4 regions of the Vibrio sp. 1580 genome follow, and region 1 is predicted to be linked to each of the others. Evidence: predicted binding sites of a transcription regulator. Region 1 holds the regulator's gene; each other region holds the start of a gene.
The links. Region 1 encodes MetJ, which represses methionine synthesis genes. Its sites were predicted from a motif close to TTAGACNTNTANANGTCTAA; they were not measured.

Region 1 (4,360 bases):
CAGACCATACTTCTCCGTGTCCCAGTACCGCAGCTTTTTGCGCATTAGTGAGTGGTGCAGTCAGCTCCGAGAGAGTACTGAACTCATCATGTAATAAAGCTAACAGCTCTTCTTTTGCTTCACTCTCCAACAAGCTTTCTATTAGCTCAGTTTGGAACTGTCTCAAGCTTTGAAGCGCTTCATGCGCAATTCGGCCATCTTTATTTAACCCTTCCAAAAACTCAATCAAGCGATTAGTGGTTTTTCCTGCAGCAGAGACGACCACAAGATCATTTTCTGTCGAATACTCTTTGAGAATACCCACAACGCGTAAGTAGCATTCTGGGTTTGCTAAGCTACTGCCACCAAACTTATGCAGCTGACGTTGTACAGTCATTGTTATCGTCTCCTATTACTGGGTAGCTTTAGCGAACGCTTGTTCTAAATCTGTGATGAGGTCTTGTGCATCTTCCAAACCGACAGACAAACGCAATAGTTGATGAGAGACCCCAGCCTCCGCCAGTGCCTCCTCACCCATTGCACGGTGAGTCATGGATGCCGGGTGGCAAATCAAACTTTCTACACCACCTAATGATTCAGCTAATGAAAACAGTTGGAGCTCTTTCACAAACACCTTTAGCTGCTCAAACGAACCAGCAAACTCAAAACTCAACATAGAGCCAAAGCCCGTTTGCTGCTTTTTAGCAATGTCGTGACCTGGATGTTCCGGCAGGCTTGGATGATAGATAGTTTTAACTAACGCTTGTTTCTGTAGGTAAGCCAGTACCTGCTGTGAGCTCTCTTCATGTACTTTCATACGAGCACCAAGCGTACGAATACCTCGCAGTGTCATGTAACTATCGAAAGGTGTGCCCGTTGCACCAATACAATTGCCCCACCATGCAAGCTCTTCTGCATGCGCTTCTGTGTTGGTGATGATTACCCCACCAATTACGTCCGAATGACCGTTGATGTACTTTGTTGTGGAGTGGATAACAAAATCCGCACCTAGCTCTAAAGGTTTTTGGTACACGGGTGTCAAAAAGGTATTGTCCACCGCAACTAACGCGCCGACTTGTTTCGCTTTTTCACAAGTAGCTGCAATATCCACTACGCGAACCAGAGGGTTTGACGGAGTTTCTAGCAAAATGAGTTTTGGTTTTTGTGCCAATGCAGCATCTAAAGCCTGTTCGTCTGATTGATCGACAAACTGAACCTTAAAATCGCCTTTGTTAGCTCGGGTATTAAAAAGACGATAGGTACCACCATAACAATCGTGAGGAGCAATAATGAGATCATCTGGGCCGAGAAAAGCGGAAACCCATAAATTTAATGCCGACGTACCGCAGTTAGTAACAACCGCTCCTTTTCCAGACTCAAGTTCAGATAGCGCACTTTCCAACAGTCCGCGGTTTGGATTACCAGATCGTGTGTAATCATACTTGGGCACTTCACCAAAAGCAGGAAAACCATAGTTAGTGGAAAGATAAATAGGTGGAACGACAGCATGATATTGGCTGTCTGATTCAATACCAGTGCGTACTGCAATGGTCGCAGGTTTGCGAGTGCTCATGGGTGTATCCTTTCACGGGTAATGACTTCTAAATAGGAATGCGCTATATCTAATGAGTAACATAAAGTGATCAACACGCTTCCTTTGCTGTTATGTTCACTTTACTCGTCAAAAAATGAGACGTCAACACTTCTAGACGTCTATATGTCTTTGCTTATGGCGGTAAATGCAGCTAAAATCAGCACCTAAATTATTTTTAACCGATTACATAAATGAAGGTGTGCAATGGCTGACTGGAATGGCGAATACATTAGCCCATATGCAGAGCACGGCAAAAAAAGCGAACAAGTAAAAAAAATTACCGTCTCTATCCCGCTAAAAGTTTTAAAGGTGCTAACTGATGAGCGTACTCGCCGTCAGATCAATAACTTACGCCATGCAACCAATAGCGAATTGCTATGCGAGGCATTTTTGCACGCGTACACAGGTCAGCCACTTCCGACAGATGAAGACCTTCGTAAAGACCGTCCTGATGATATTCCAACAGAAGTAAAAGCGCTGATGACGGAAATGGGCATCGAATTTGAGTCATTCGACGAAGAATAAAAAAGCCTGATAAAAGGTTTCAGGTAATAACTCTTGCCTCGAGCCAAATGGATGACATAAAAAATGGGACGCAATAGCGTCCCATTTTTTGTGTATCACATCTGAAAGATATATTACTCTGCCATGTAGTTTTCAGGCATCTCGATACGAGCTACACCTGAATTAACCGCCGCCTGAGCAACCGCTTTTGCAACACGTGGTAGCAAACGTGAATCCATTGGTTTTGGAATAATATAGTCCGCACCAAACTCTAGCTTATCAACACCGGCAGCCTTCAATACGGCTTCAGGTACAGGCTCTTTTGCTAGCTCGCGAATCGCCTCAACGGCTGCAAGTTTCATTTCATCATTGATTTCACTTGCACGCACATCAAGAGCACCACGGAAAATGAATGGGAAACACAATACGTTGTTAACTTGGTTAGGATAATCACTACGGCCAGTACCCATGATCAAGTCATCACGAACTGCGTGAGCAAGTTCCGGCTTGATTTCAGGATCCGGGTTAGAACATGCGAATACGATTGGCTTATCAGCCATCAACTTCAACGCTTCCGCTGGCAACAGGTTTGGACCAGATACACCTAGGAACAGATCTGCACCTTCAATTACGTCTTCTAGTGTGCGCTTATCTGTATTGTTCGCAAATAACTGCTTATATTCATTAAGGTCATCACGACGAGTGTGAATCACACCTTTGCGATCTAGCATGTAGATTTTTTCGCGCATTGCACCGCATTTGATCAGAAGCTCCATACACGCTACAGCGGCAGCGCCAGCGCCAAGACAAACAATTGTTGAATCTTCAAGTTTCTTACCTTGAAGTTCGATTGCATTCAGCATACCCGCTGCCGTTACAATAGCAGTACCATGTTGATCATCGTGGAATACTGGTACATCACAACGCTCAATCAGACGCTTTTCAATCTCAAAACAGTCTGGTGCTTTAATATCTTCAAGGTTGATACCGCCAAAAGTGTCTGCAATGCTCGCAACAGTATCAACAAATTCATCGATCGTGCGGTGCTTAACTTCAATATCAATAGAGTCAAGACCTGCGAAACGCTTAAACAGTAACGCTTTACCTTCCATCACTGGCTTAGATGCAAGTGGACCTAGGTTACCTAGACCTAGAATAGCGGTACCGTTAGAAATAACAGCAACCATGTTCCCTTTTGCAGTGTACTTGTACACGTTATCCGGGTTTTGTGCGATTTCACGCACTGGCTCTGCAACACCAGGGCTGTAAGCAAGGGCAAGATCACCCGCCGTTTCCGCAGGCTTTGTAAGTTCGACAGCAATCTTTCCTGGAGTTGGATAAGCATGGTAATCCAATGCTTTTTGGCGATGTTCTTCTTCTGGAGTGGCTGCTTGGTGGTTGTCTTCAGACATGGACGTTTCTCTTTTTTATTTTTAGGTAAGGGGGCATAAATTCTATCGGATAGAAATCAAACTTCATAGGCAAGATTGCGAGCAATATCCTTAAAAAGCCGATAATAAAAGAGATTAGACCAGATAACGGGGTTAAGCACCTGATTTTCGAGTCAGGTGCTCTTTCTTCTTACTATTATTGGAGTATGCAAACTCAGAAAGTATCGTTACTCTTCGTCCACGTATTGCGCTTGGAGATAATTCTCAATACCAGACATTTCAATCAAGCCAAGTTGCGTCTCTAGCCAATCAACATGTTCTTCTTCATCTTCAAGAATATCTTGGAAGAGATCTCGAGACACATAATCTCGAATGTCTTCAGCGTAGGCAATCGCATCTTTTAAATCTGGAATAGCCGCCATTTCAAGCTTTAAGTCACACTCGAGCATTTCCTTGGTATCTTCACCAATCATCAACTTACCTAAATCTTGTAGGTTCGGTAGACCTTCAAGGAACAAAATACGCTCAATTAGATGATCGGCATGCTTCATCTCATCGATAGATTCGTGATATTCCTTGTCTGCTAGGTGCTTTAAGCCCCAGTCTTTATACATTCGGGCGTGAAGAAAATACTGATTAATAGCGACGAGCTCGTTACCGAGCACTTTATTGAGATGTTGAATGATGATTGGATCGCCTTTCATGACAAAACCCTCCTCTTTGGCTTCATTTAAATGTAGAAGCAAATGAGAAGGTGTCAAAATGTAAGGCAAATAATTACTGCATACTTACAGCAATTAGCTGGCTTGTTTAAATTCCGTGTAACTAGTTTCCGCTAAAATTTCCTTGGCCTGTCTGATGCACTTACCACATTGGCTGCCCAATGCCGTGC
Region 2 (4,360 bases), on a different contig from region 1:
TTGTATTTGTTCATGTAAGTATTGTCAGATGTGCCCATCTATAAGTGATAAAAACAATGATAATGGACTGCACTTTTATCATTGATAACGCTAATAACATAAATTAAAGCGCGCGGATTCTATGGTTCTTCGACACACTACACAATAAGAACTTTGCAGAAATATGTAGGGAATGAAAAAGCAGTAAAGATGAGTCGCCACGTTAACATCTATCGGAGTGATTTATCTACTGCCCTTTCCTAAAGTTTGAAGAAACATAACTTTGTATTTTCAATGCGCTAAATAATGCCTGTTTTTCAATCACATAATGCGACCGTGATGAATACAACAATAAGACGTCATATCAATACTCGCCATTAGCGATTGAATTTGTACTAAAAAGCCGCAGCAATTTCTCGCTGCGGCTTCTTATTCACTTAACAAGTAGAGTGGCGTTATTCGTGCCCTACTGTTTTGGATAATAAATTTACGATCAACACACCAGCGATGATAAACCCAATACCAACTAGGGCTGGTAAGTCTAGACGCTGTCCGTAAACAAAGTAACCAACCGTCGCAACCAAAACGATCCCAGCACCACTCCATATGGCATAAACAACCCCGACAGGCATTGTTTGCACTGTGACGGAAAGCAAGAAGAAAGCGATGCCGTAACCAATCAAAACGACTGTGCTCGGCATTACTTTCGTAAATTGCTCTGTTTTGGGAATATAAGAAGTGGCAATCACTTCACATACAATCGCTATCGACAGCGCCAACATTGGTGGCATAGAGACAAGCATTTTGAACATAAGGCATTAACGCTCAACAGAAATGTAACCGACAACATGTCCGGATAATTAGGCCGCGCATTATACCCAACTCATCTCACGATGGAATACCACTAACGATGTTTACACACCATCACTTTCGCTTACTTTTTGATGACCAGGTGAAAGGCTGACGTTTTGGTGCTGACGAGAAATTTCAAAGTAGATATGCATATCAATCGGCTCAGGTGTATTGAGTAGCATCTTACCTACTTCACGTTGGAAATGAGCATAATTACCTAGCTCATCCGTTAGTTCTAGGAGCTCGTAAGAGGCTTCATCGGCAAACATTCCATACGCATACTGATAATGACTGATATCCTTGCTCTTATCATAACCCAGCTTTTGAAGAGCTTGATCAATCTCTTCCGGCGTATAAATGTCTTTATCACCAAACGAATGCAGTAGCACGCAAGGAACTTCTTGAGCTATGCTCTGAATCTTTGTCTTTCTCTTGAAAATACCGAACATAATGTCCTCCACTGACGATGTTTCCAAATATGCACATTAATGCAAAATGGTGAGCTGATTGTTTTTAGTATGGCTCATTAATTTGAGACTTCCTTACTACGAAGTCACCTTCACATATTAACGTGATCGCATAATTACCAGCAAATAGTACACACTGCGTTTCAAACCTATCTCATCAGAAACTCTGCTTTAGTCACAATTGTGTGACAACCCCGAGTACGGTTTACCATAATGTAAAGAGTAGATTGAAAAGTCGGATTTCGTATCGACATCTAAACTTAATTAAGTTAGCTTTAGAAGTATAGACGTCTAGATTGACTATACTTAGGGAGAGAAAGTCGTGCCAATTAGAATTCCAGATCAATTACCAGCTACCGATGTATTAAGGACAGAAAACATCTTCGTGATGAGTGAAACGCGTGCAGCGAGTCAGGAAATACGTCCTTTAAGAGTGCTGATCCTTAATCTGATGCCAAAAAAAATAGAGACTGAAACTCAGTTTCTGCGTCTACTCTCAAACAGCCCACTACAGGTTAACGTCGAATTACTGCGCATTGATAACCGCCCGAGTAAAAATACGCCAACTGAACATTTAGACACGTTTTATCGCCAATTTGAAATGGTGCGAGATAAAAACTTCGATGGCATGATCATTACTGGGGCTCCATTAGGTTTGGTACAATTTGAAGATGTCATTTATTGGGATCATCTCAAAACCATCATGGAGTGGGCAAAAGATCATGTGACATCCACTCTTTATGTTTGCTGGGCTGCGCAAGCGGGACTAAAGCTACTCTACGATCTACCTAAAAAAACGCGTAAAGAAAAACTTTCAGGCGTGTATCATCACCAAATCCATCATCAATTTCACCCTATCTTACGTGGATTTGATGACACGTTTTTGGCTCCTCACTCGCGTTACGCAGATTTTTCGCCTCACTTTCTAGAAGAGCATACTGACTTAGACATTTTAGCGACATCGGATGTCGCAGGTGTGTACTTGGCCACCACAAAAGACAAACGCAATGTCTTTGTCACAGGACACCCTGAGTATGATTCTCACACCTTACATAATGAATATATCCGAGATTTAAGCGAAGGTATGGAGCCCGCTATTCCTGTCAACTATTACCCAAACAACAACCCAGATAACCCACCAATTGCAAGCTGGAGAAGCCATGGACACCTCCTCTTTTTAAACTGGCTGAACTACTGTGTTTATCAGCAAACACCGTACGACCTCGATCACTTCAGTGAAGATGCTTTCACTAAAGACGATTAGCTTCAAAATAAGCAAACAAAGCACTCATCATTACCGAAATGTAATATGTGAACCAAGCCGCCATATGGCGGCTTTTTCATAACAGTTTGCAAACCTGATCGCATAGTGTTTTTTCCTCAATAGGCTTTTGCTAAGTAATTCATATCATGCAGAAAGATTCAGGGATGTAGGGATAAAGAATGAAAACAGCAAAGCTCGGTGCACTAATATTATTGTCTCAGTTTGCACTCGTGGGTTGCGTGACGGTGAAAGAAGATGGAAGCCCTGTCGTTAAAGCCGATCCTGTGGCAATGGCAGAATCACGTATCGCACTTGGCTTAGGTTATTTAGACGGCGGTAACATGATTCGCGCGCATGATAACTTACAACAAGCCTTAAACCACGCACCTCAATACTATCGCGCGCAATTATCTATGGCTCACTACTACGAAACGGTTGGTGAAGATATTAAAGCCGAACAGATGTATAAACGCTCTCTACGCCAACACACTAAAAACGGAAATGTGCTCAATAACTACGGTACTTTTCTTTGCAAGCGAGGTGACTTCGAAAAAGCCGATCAGATGTTTAATCGAGCCATTGAGCAGCCTTATTACTACCTTATTCCAGCGAGCTATGAGAATGCAGCTTTTTGTGCTCTAAAATCACAAGATAAAGACAAAGCGAGATACTACTTTACTAGAGCTATCGATCATGATCCCCATAGACCAAAATCGATTTTGCAACTCGCTAAAATAGAAATTGATAGCGGTGATTATACTGAAGCTAGAATTCGATTAATGAGATTCAATCAAATGTATGGCGTGAAGAAGCCCTCTTTGCAACTCATGATTCAACTTGAACGTGCAGCAGGCAATGAAGCTCTCGAGAAAAAGTATCAAAAACAATTGGAAAAATTTTCTTAGTACAAAATAGCGATACATAAGGCGCATTAGCTCACAGCCAATACAGCGCTTGACCAAGAATCCAGTGAATTCAGACTCACGGTGATACATTCATCCTGTACATAAACGTCAAATTCGGTACTATTTGAACGGAATAAGTGACCAAGTCACATTATAAAAAGTGCGCACACAACGAAATTTGTACATCATACTGTTTTTAAGATTGATTTCGGCACATTGATAAATACTAAATATTACTGACATGCACCAGAAGGAAGTTGAAGCCGGATGAAACCTGCCTGCACTCTGTTATTACTCACTTTGCTGAGTTCACCTTTTGTCGTCAGTGCACAAGAAAATATTGAGAAAACATTCACATTTGGCATTGTGTCCAATAAAGCCCAAAGCAAAATCAAAAAAGCGACGCCCCTTACTCAGTATGTAACTGAAAATATGGCTGAATATGGTTACGCAAAAGGGGCGGTAAAGGTATTTAAAAACTATCGTCAGCTCGCGGTTGCGCTTGAAAATGGCACCGTTCAAATTGCAACGGCGACCCCCTTTAATGCGATGACCTTAGAAAAGGAGTCTAATAGCCAAGTCCTCGCTATACGATGGAAAAAAGGCCTGCAAAAATATCATACGGTGTTCTTTACTAATAAAGAGAGTGGCATTGAGTCATTTTCTGACCTGCGCGGAAAAACGCTTGTTTTCGAAAAGCGCACGTCTACCAGCAGCTATTACCTACCTGCGATTACATTGCTGAACCACGGAGAAAAACTGCAATACCTTCCCTCTCCTGATGACAAACCGGCCAAAGACAGTATTGGTTATTTATTCCTTGATGAGCAACTCGCTCAGTCAAATGAAATCAACCTATCTGTATGGGTATATAAACAGAGAGTTGCAGCAGG
Region 3 (4,360 bases), on a different contig from region 1:
GATCGAGGAAACCATTTGCGTGTCCATCGCGATCACGACGATACGATTCCCCCACTCCGCCAATGCTCGCTCATCACATCCAGTAAAGCCAAACACGATCACCCCATCGACGTTGCGACGTTTAAGCACATCCAAATGCTCATTGGTTTTATCGCGATCGAATTGGCTCTCCATGATCACCGCATCATAACCAGCGGAATACAAAGCATTGAGCATGGTACCAACGGCGCGATTTTCTGATGGTGAATCTAAACGGGAGATGATAACCCCAATAACCTTTTGACTGCCACCACGCATCGACTGCGCCGACTTTGATGGGACGTAGCCTGATTCACGAATGATTTGCTCTACCTTCTCACGCGTTTGCGGTTTCACTTTTGGATCGTTAGTAAGCACACGGCTTACTGTCGATTTGCCCACGCCTGCCAATTTTGCGATATCAAGAATGGTGAGTTTTTTGCTCATAAGTGTTCAGACTAAAAGAAGGAATCAAACAAAAGGGAAGCAGTGGCTTCCCTTAACTCAGTCAGTAATGAAGATTACTTGTTTAAGTACGCAGGCACATCTGCAATGCTATCTAATACTACCGTTGCAATGGCTTCGCCCTGTTCTGTTACTGGCTTACCAGTGCGAACCAAAATCTTAGTGCCAACGCCTGCCGCTTCTGCTGCCATCATGTCTTCAGCTTTATCGCCGATCATCACAGATTTCTCCATGTCGATCTTCAAGAAGTCACGCGCAGAAATGAACATGCCTGGTTTTGGCTTACGGCACTCACAATCTTGCTTGTACTCGCCAATGCCATGTTCTGGATGATGTGGACAGTAATAGATACCATCGAACTCAACACCATTATCAGCAAAGTTCCAATCCATCCATTGAGTCAGAGACAAGAAACGGTCTTCACTGAATTTACCGCGTGCGATGCCCGATTGATTCGTCACTAACACTAGAAGGTAGCCTTTATCTTTTAGCGCTTTCGTCGCTTCAAATACACCATCAATGTACTCAAAATCATGTTCGTCATGAACGTAGCCGTGGTCAACGTTTATTACGCCATCACGATCGATAAAAACAGCAGGTTTTGCCAAAACGTATTTCTCTATTAACTCGGTTTAATCAGATTATTACATACCTTATAAACTTCAACACTATCTAATTCATTCTAGGCCTCGACAAAACGGTTGATTTGTTGGGCAAGAATCGGTAAATCTGAGGGTGCCCCGCCGTCTACCTCCTGCTTGTTATCTATACATCTTCGTTTCAAAACAGAACATCCATACATTTAGACGTCTAGACGTAAAAATATCTATTGACTTCATTCTGCTTAACCCATAGCATCAACTGAAAATTGAGATAAAGCTCAACATTAAGTTCTGTCAAAGGCCGTTTTTGACAGCGAAGTTCCCCGTATCTTTGGGCAGGTTGAAACATGATAGAAATAAAAAACGTCAATAAAGTGTTCTACCAAGGCAGTAAGGAAATCCTTGCCCTGAAAGACATTAACCTACACATCGACAAAGGCACCATCTTTGGTGTTATCGGTTCATCAGGTGCTGGTAAAAGTACGCTGATCCGCTGTGTCAACATGCTAGAAGCACCGACCTCTGGTTCCATCATCGTTGATGGTGTGGATCTAACCAAACTCAGTAAAAAACAACTAGTCGAAACACGCCGTAACATTGGCATGATCTTCCAGCACTTTAACCTGCTTTCGTCTCGTACTGTGTTTGATAATGTGGCATTACCCCTAGAACTGGCAGGTAAAGACAAATCGCAAATCACAACAAAAGTAACTGAGTTGCTAAAGCTTGTAGGCTTAGCCGACAAACACGAGAGCTACCCATCTAACTTAAGTGGCGGCCAAAAACAGCGTGTGGCAATTGCTCGTGCATTGGCATCCGATCCTAGCGTGCTGCTTTGTGATGAGGCCACTAGCGCACTAGATCCGGCAACAACTCAATCTATCCTTGAGTTATTGAAAGAGATCAACCGCAAACTCAACATCACGATTTTACTTATCACTCACGAAATGGAAGTCGTAAAAAGTATCTGTCACGAAGTAGCAATCATCGGTGGTGGTGAGCTGGTGGAAAAAGGCACCGTTGGCGATATTTTTGCGCACCCTAAAACGGAGCTGGCGCACCAATTCATTCGCTCAACGCTGGATCTTTCCATTCCTGAAGATTACCAAGCACGTCTGCAAGCAGAGCGTGTTGATGGCAGCTACCCGTTGGTTCGCTTAGAGTTTACTGGCGCAACCGTCGATGCACCGTTAATGTCGCAAATTTCTCGTAAATACAATATTGATGTGAGTATTTTGAGTTCCGACCTTGATTACGCTGGTGGCGTGAAATTCGGCATGATGGTCGCAGAGCTATTTGGTAACGAAGAAGATGACAACGCAGCTCTTGAATACCTGCGTAAGCACAACGTAAAAGTAGAGGTACTTGGTTATGTCCTTTAATACGATTTCTGAATGGCTGAGTTTAAACAGCAAACTACTTTTAGGTGCAACGTGGGAAACGCTTTACATGGTTGCGGTTGCCGGATTAGTCGGCTTTGCTGTGGGTATTCCATTAGGCGTAATCCTCCATATTACTAAGAAAGGCGGCCTACTTGAAAACACCAAACTAAATAGCGGCTTAGGCGCTATCGTTAACATTGGTCGCTCAGTGCCATTCCTCGTACTGATGGTTGCGATTATTCCAGTGACAAAAATGCTGGTTGGAACCTTTATCGGTACAACCGCAGCAATCGTCCCACTGACTATTGGCGCCATTCCTTTTGTCGCTCGTCTTATTGAAGGCGCTTTATTAGAAGTACCGACAGGCTTGGTGGAAGCAGCGCAGTCAATGGGGGCGACTCCAACACAGATCATCACAAAAGTTCTACTACCTGAAGCAATGCCGACTATTGTTAACTCAGTAACGATTACCTTGGTCACTCTCGTTAGCTACTCAGCTATGGCGGGTACGGTAGGCGGCGGCGGCCTAGGCGACGTAGCCATTCGTTACGGTTTCCACCGCTACGATGTAACTATCATGGCCGTGACTGTCGTGATGTTGATTGTTCTAGTACAGATTATTCAGTCTATCGGCGACGCAGTGGTGCGCCGTGTAGACCACAGATAAGCATCAAAAATACAAATTATAAGGAGATAAAGATGAAATTTAGCCTTAAAGGTCTTTTGACTGTAGCAACGGCCGCCTCTGCTCTTGCTCTAGCGGGTTGCGGCGACAAAGAAGTAGACGTAAACAAAGTAAAAGTTGGCGTTATTGCTGGTGCTGAAGCACAAGTAGCCGAAGTTGCCGCTAAAGTAGCAAAAGAGAAATACAACCTAGACGTTGAGCTAGTAACATTTACCGATTACGTAACACCAAACGCCGCTCTGGATGATGGTTCAGTAGACGCGAATGCGTTCCAACACAAACCATACCTAGACCAACAAGTGAAAGACCGCGGCTACAAACTGGCTATCGCGGGTAACTCATTCGTTTACCCTATTGCTGGTTACTCAAAGCAAGTAAAATCAATTGATGAAATTCAAGATGGCGCACGCATCGCAGTACCAAACGACCCAACGAACCTAGGTCGCTCACTACTGCTTCTTGAGCAACAAGGTTTGATTACGCTACGTGATGGCGTTGGTCTACTCGCTACAGTACGTGACATCGTAGGCAACCCTAAAAATATCGAAATCATTGAACTAGAAGCCCCACAGCTTCCGCGTTCACTGGATGACGTAACGCTATCTATCATCAACACCACTTACGCAAGCTCTATAGACCTATCGCCAGAGCGTGACGGCGTGTTCGTTGAAGATAAAGACTCACCATACGTAAACCTAATTGTCGCTCGCGAAGAAAATGTTAATGCGCAAAACGTACAAAACTTCGTAAAAGCTTACCAAACGGAAGAAGTTTACGAAGCGGCAAAAGAGCTGTTCAAAGGCGGTGTTGTGAAAGGTTGGTAATCCCACTTTTCAAAACATGACTGAAAACAACGTTCTAAACATAAACGTTCTAAACACAAAAGGGCTGATGTGAAAACATCAGCCCTTTCTATTTGTCTATCTACCCATTTAAGTAGCTTCAATTCGCTACTTAAGATGGTCCCAAGAGATATTCGACACGATTCGGCAGTCATCACACTTAAAATGAAATATTTCATGTAGTGGCTCATCGAGTAGCCACTCGCCATCGCATTTTGGACACTTGCGCGCTTTCTCGCTCTCCAGCGACTGACCACCGACACGATACTGGTAATAGTACGTAGGGATCTTCGTGATGTATTCGATACGGCCACGTAAGTCCCAACCTCGGCGAAACAGCACACTATCCACATCGCAAATTTCGTG
Region 4 (4,360 bases), on a different contig from region 1:
ACTTTCATATTGAAACCTTGCATCGAGAGGCCGGCTTCCCTCTGGCGATGCTTTCTAAGCCCTGTTTGAGTGAAGTGGAACGCAGTTTTGTGTGGTTCCTGCAGTCTCGAGCGCTAGTTTTGAGCCTCTTCATTCACCAAAGCTCCTTTTATTCGATATTAGAAAATCTAGTTATATGACAGAGCTTAATTGTTTGAGGTGTCGCTTGTTTCTAATTTGAAAACAGGAGGACTTTGAATACAAGTTTAGTCTCACTGAGTTCAAGAGGGAGGGATTTAAACTTCCGTTAAGGCTTTGCTACCTGGGTGCCAGCTCAGTTTTATCTCGGTGAGGTTGCTAACCCGTTTGGGTTCTGAACGCAATCACCCTAAATGTCTCTTTCTCATAAAAATACAAACTCGCTCATTGCTAAGTATTGTGGAAGTTTAGCTTTGATGTTTGCGAGGAGCCTATATTGCCAAGGGAAGAGAAGTGATACAGATGAAAATGGGTAAATTAAAAGACTCGTCTATGAATACTATCTATCGGCAATAGTTAGTATCTATGAAAATGTAGCGTAGCGATTCTTCGTATATTTGATGGTATATCAAAGAATAAGGAGCCTTCGTCCTTGAAGGGGAGTCTGAAAATTAGTTATGAAAAAAGCAGCTAGGTAGCTGCTTTTTATTTATTAAGTTACGTGTCTTTAAGAGTCCACTGTCTCCGTATGTTCCGGAGTGGTTATTGCTTGGTTGCTCTCTTCCATCTTCTTCTCTTCTGCTTTTGCTTTTTCAATCATTGGAGTGATTGTTGAGCCTTGAATGAGGATAGAGAAAACAACGACGGAGTAGGTCATTACAAGAATAATCTCTTTTACATCGATTAACTTATCTTGAATCACCCAAATACCAGATGGAATAGAAAGTGCCATCGCTAGTGCTAGGCCTCCGCGTAAACCGCCCCACGTCAAAATACGCACTGACCATGGATTATATTTTCTGTAACGTTTAAAGCCTATGTAAGAAAGAAATACACTTAGATAGCGAGCTGCTAGTACAAGAGGGACTGAAATAGCCATCATGATCCAGTCTTCTTTGTGGAATTCAAATAGCAGCATCGACATACCGATCAGTAGGAATAACACGCCATTCAAGAATTCATCAACAAGCTCCCAAAAATGGTCAAGGTGATCTTCACTCTCTTTTGAAAAGCCAATAAAGCGTGTCCAGTTGCCAATCATAATACCGGATACAACCATTGCGAGTGGGCCTGATACATGGATGTATTCAGCAAATGCGTAACCTGCTGTTGGGACACCAATGGTAAGTAACAATTCCATTGAGTGATCATCGGTGGCACTGATCAAGTAGTGGAATAGCAAACCGAGGACGAAACCATATGCGATACCACCGATAGCTTCTTGGATGAAGAGTAAGGTGACACTACCTACAGTTGGTGTCTCAGTGCCAAATGCAATCGTAAATAGAGTGACGAAGATAACCAAACCGAAGCCATCATTGAAGAGCGATTCTCCTTCAATCTGAGTGGAGATACGTTTAGGAGCATCTAGTTTTTTCACAATAGCCAATACAGCGATTGGGTCAGTTGGCGATATTAGAGCACCAAATAGTAAGCAGTAGACCAAATCAAATTGGATGCCAATTAACTGACAAAACCCATACAGTGCAAATCCAATAAAGAACGTGGAAAACAGTGTGGCTCCAAGGGCTAAAACAGTGATCTCCCACTTTTGATCTTTAAGGTTCGGGAGTTTGATGCCTAGTCCACCAGCAAATAGTAAGAAGCCAAGAATGCCTTTGAGCAAGAAATCTTCGAAGTTAATCCTTGTGACCGTCTCCGTCGCAATTTCGGTGAGATGGAACCAGTTGTTTTGACCCGCAATTAAGATTAGAAGTGAAAGCACCATTGAACCTGCGGTAATCGCAATGGTGGTTTGCATCTTTCCTATCTTGCTGTTTACAAAAGCAATTAGCATCGCAGCTGCGGATAGAAAACATAAAGTATGATAGACCGACATAGAGCTCTCTATTTGTAACATTTTATGAATGGAATTCTCGGCTGATGCTGCTTAAATAGCAAACATTTTTTCGTGATTATTTTGTAAGTTAAGAAGGAGATAAAATAATCATTAATTCCACGTTTAGACGTCTAGACTCCTGAAGTTTGTGTGATAGGATGGAAAGATAACTAAAGGAATGAGGCTGTACTGTGGGAAGTAACGTAATACAACAGATTGAAGCTCAATTGAAGCAACGTATTCTTTTGATTGATGGTGGTATGGGAACCATGATTCAAGGGTACAAACTTGAAGAGCAAGACTATCGAGGAACGCGCTTTGCGGATTGGCATTGTGATCTAAAAGGTAACAACGACCTGTTGGTTCTAAGTCAGCCTCAACTTATCAAGGAAATTCACGCTGCATATTTAGAAGCGGGTGCAGATATTCTCGAAACCAACACATTTAACGCAACAACCATTGCGATGGCTGACTACGAGATGGAAAGCCTAAGTGAAGAAATTAACTTTGCTGCTGCCAAGCTTGCACGTGAAGTTGCAGACGAATGGACCGCAAAAACACCCGATAAACCGCGTTATGTCGCAGGGGTTTTAGGGCCGACGAACCGCACTTGTTCTATCTCTCCTGATGTAAACGACCCTGGATATCGAAATGTTTCTTTCGACGAGTTAGTTGAGGCTTACTCTGAATCGACTCGAGCGCTGATTAAAGGTGGTTCTGATCTTATTCTTATCGAGACCATCTTCGATACTCTTAACGCTAAGGCTTGTTCATTTGCTGTTGAAAGTGTGTTTGAAGAGATGGGTATTGAGTTACCTGTGATGATCTCGGGGACTATTACTGATGCTTCCGGTAGAACATTATCCGGTCAAACCACAGAAGCGTTTTACAACTCATTACGTCATGTTAAACCGATTTCGTTTGGTTTGAACTGTGCACTTGGCCCGGATGAACTGCGTCCTTATGTTGAAGAGCTCTCGCGTATATCAGAATCTTTTGTTTCCGCTCACCCAAATGCTGGGCTTCCGAATGCATTCGGCGAATACGATTTGTCGCCAGAAGATATGGCTAAGCATGTTAAAGAGTGGGCTCAAAGTGGCTTTTTAAACTTGATTGGTGGGTGTTGTGGTACAACTCCTGAGCACATTCGCCAAATGGCACTCGCGGTTGAAAATATCGCCCCTCGTCAATTACCTGAACTTCCCGTTGCTTGTCGCTTGTCTGGCTTAGAGCCACTCGCGATTGATAAAGACTCTTTATTTATCAATGTCGGTGAGCGTACGAATGTAACCGGTTCTGCGCGTTTTAAGCGCTTGATTAAAGAAGAGCTGTACGATGAAGCGCTCGATGTGGCTCGTCAACAAGTTGAAAATGGCGCTCAAATTATCGATATCAACATGGATGAAGGCATGTTGGATGCACAAGCTTGTATGGTTCGCTTTTTAAACCTTTGTGCGTCAGAACCTGAAATCTCAAAAGTACCAATCATGGTTGACTCTTCCAAGTGGGAGGTTATTGAAGCCGGTCTTAAGTGCATCCAAGGCAAAGGCATTGTTAACTCGATCTCTCTCAAAGAAGGCAAAGAGAAATTCGTTGAACAAGCTAAGTTGATCCGCCGTTACGGTGCGTCTGTGATTGTGATGGCGTTTGATGAGATTGGGCAAGCAGATACACGTGAGCGCAAAGTAGAAATTTGTACCAACGCTTACCGAATTCTTGTTGATGAAGTGGGCTTTCCACCAGAAGACATCATTTTTGACCCAAACATTTTTGCCATTGCTACGGGGATCGAGGAGCATAATAACTACGCGGTGGATTTCATTGAAGCCGTTGGCGATATCAAACGTGATTTACCACATGCGATGATCTCGGGTGGTGTTTCTAACGTCTCATTCTCTTTCCGTGGCAATAACTATGTACGTGAAGCGATTCACGCGGTGTTCCTCTACCACTGTTTTAAAAATGGTATGGATATGGGGATTGTGAATGCGGGTCAGTTAGAAATCTACGATAACGTGCCTGAAAAATTGCGTGAGGCTGTGGAAGATGTCGTTCTTAACCGTCGTGATGACGCCACTGAGAGATTGTTAGATATCGCGGCGGAATATGCAGGCAAAGGGGTAGGTAAAGAGGAGGATGCCTCTGCACTTGAGTGGAGAACTTGGCCTGTTGAAAAGCGCTTAGAGCACGCGTTAGTGAAAGGAATAACTGAGTTCATCGTTGATGATACCGAAGAGGCTCGTGTCAACGCTTCAAAGCCATTAGAGGTGATTGAAGGCCCACTAATGGATGGGATGAACGTCGTCGGAGACTTGTTTGGTGAAGGTAAAATGTTCCTTCCTC

Region 2: metA (homoserine O-acetyltransferase MetA) is a predicted target of MetJ. The motif match lies at 1,574-1,593, and genes of this name have one in related genera.
Region 3: metN (methionine ABC transporter ATP-binding protein MetN) is a predicted target of MetJ. The motif match lies at 1,286-1,305, and genes of this name have one in related genera.
Region 4: metH (methionine synthase) is a predicted target of MetJ. The motif match lies at 2,141-2,160, and genes of this name have one in related genera.

What each region holds. Positions count from the first base shown of each region.
Region 1 is NZ_JAWOVT010000018.1:64,198-68,557, forward strand. It holds gene R7093_RS21450 (bifunctional aspartate kinase/homoserine dehydrogenase II) at 1-376, opposite strand, end outside; gene R7093_RS21455 (O-succinylhomoserine (thiol)-lyase) at 392-1,552, opposite strand; gene metJ (met regulon transcriptional regulator MetJ) at 1,778-2,098, shown strand; gene R7093_RS21465 (malic enzyme-like NAD(P)-binding protein) at 2,212-3,489, opposite strand; gene bfr (bacterioferritin) at 3,696-4,172, opposite strand; gene R7093_RS21475 ((2Fe-2S)-binding protein) at 4,266-4,360, opposite strand, start outside.
Region 2 is NZ_JAWOVT010000013.1:126,575-130,934, reverse strand. It holds gene R7093_RS19350 (LpxL/LpxP family Kdo(2)-lipid IV(A) lauroyl/palmitoleoyl acyltransferase) at 1-14, opposite strand, end outside; gene R7093_RS19345 (DMT family transporter) at 435-770, opposite strand; gene R7093_RS19340 (DUF6559 family protein) at 894-1,280, opposite strand; gene metA (homoserine O-acetyltransferase MetA) at 1,621-2,562, shown strand; gene pilW (type IV pilus biogenesis/stability protein PilW) at 2,742-3,467, shown strand; gene R7093_RS19325 (phosphate/phosphite/phosphonate ABC transporter substrate-binding protein) at 3,735-4,360, shown strand, end outside.
Region 3 is NZ_JAWOVT010000009.1:80,528-84,887, forward strand. It holds gene treR (trehalose operon repressor TreR) at 1-465, opposite strand, end outside; gene gmhB (D-glycero-beta-D-manno-heptose 1,7-bisphosphate 7-phosphatase) at 540-1,091, opposite strand; gene metN (methionine ABC transporter ATP-binding protein MetN) at 1,433-2,467, shown strand; gene R7093_RS15620 (methionine ABC transporter permease) at 2,457-3,134, shown strand; gene R7093_RS15625 (MetQ/NlpA family lipoprotein) at 3,167-3,976, shown strand; gene R7093_RS15630 (Zn-ribbon-containing protein) at 4,103-4,360, opposite strand, start outside.
Region 4 is NZ_JAWOVT010000014.1:95,186-99,545, reverse strand. It holds gene R7093_RS19925 (cation:proton antiporter) at 686-2,017, opposite strand; gene metH (methionine synthase) at 2,209-4,360, shown strand, end outside.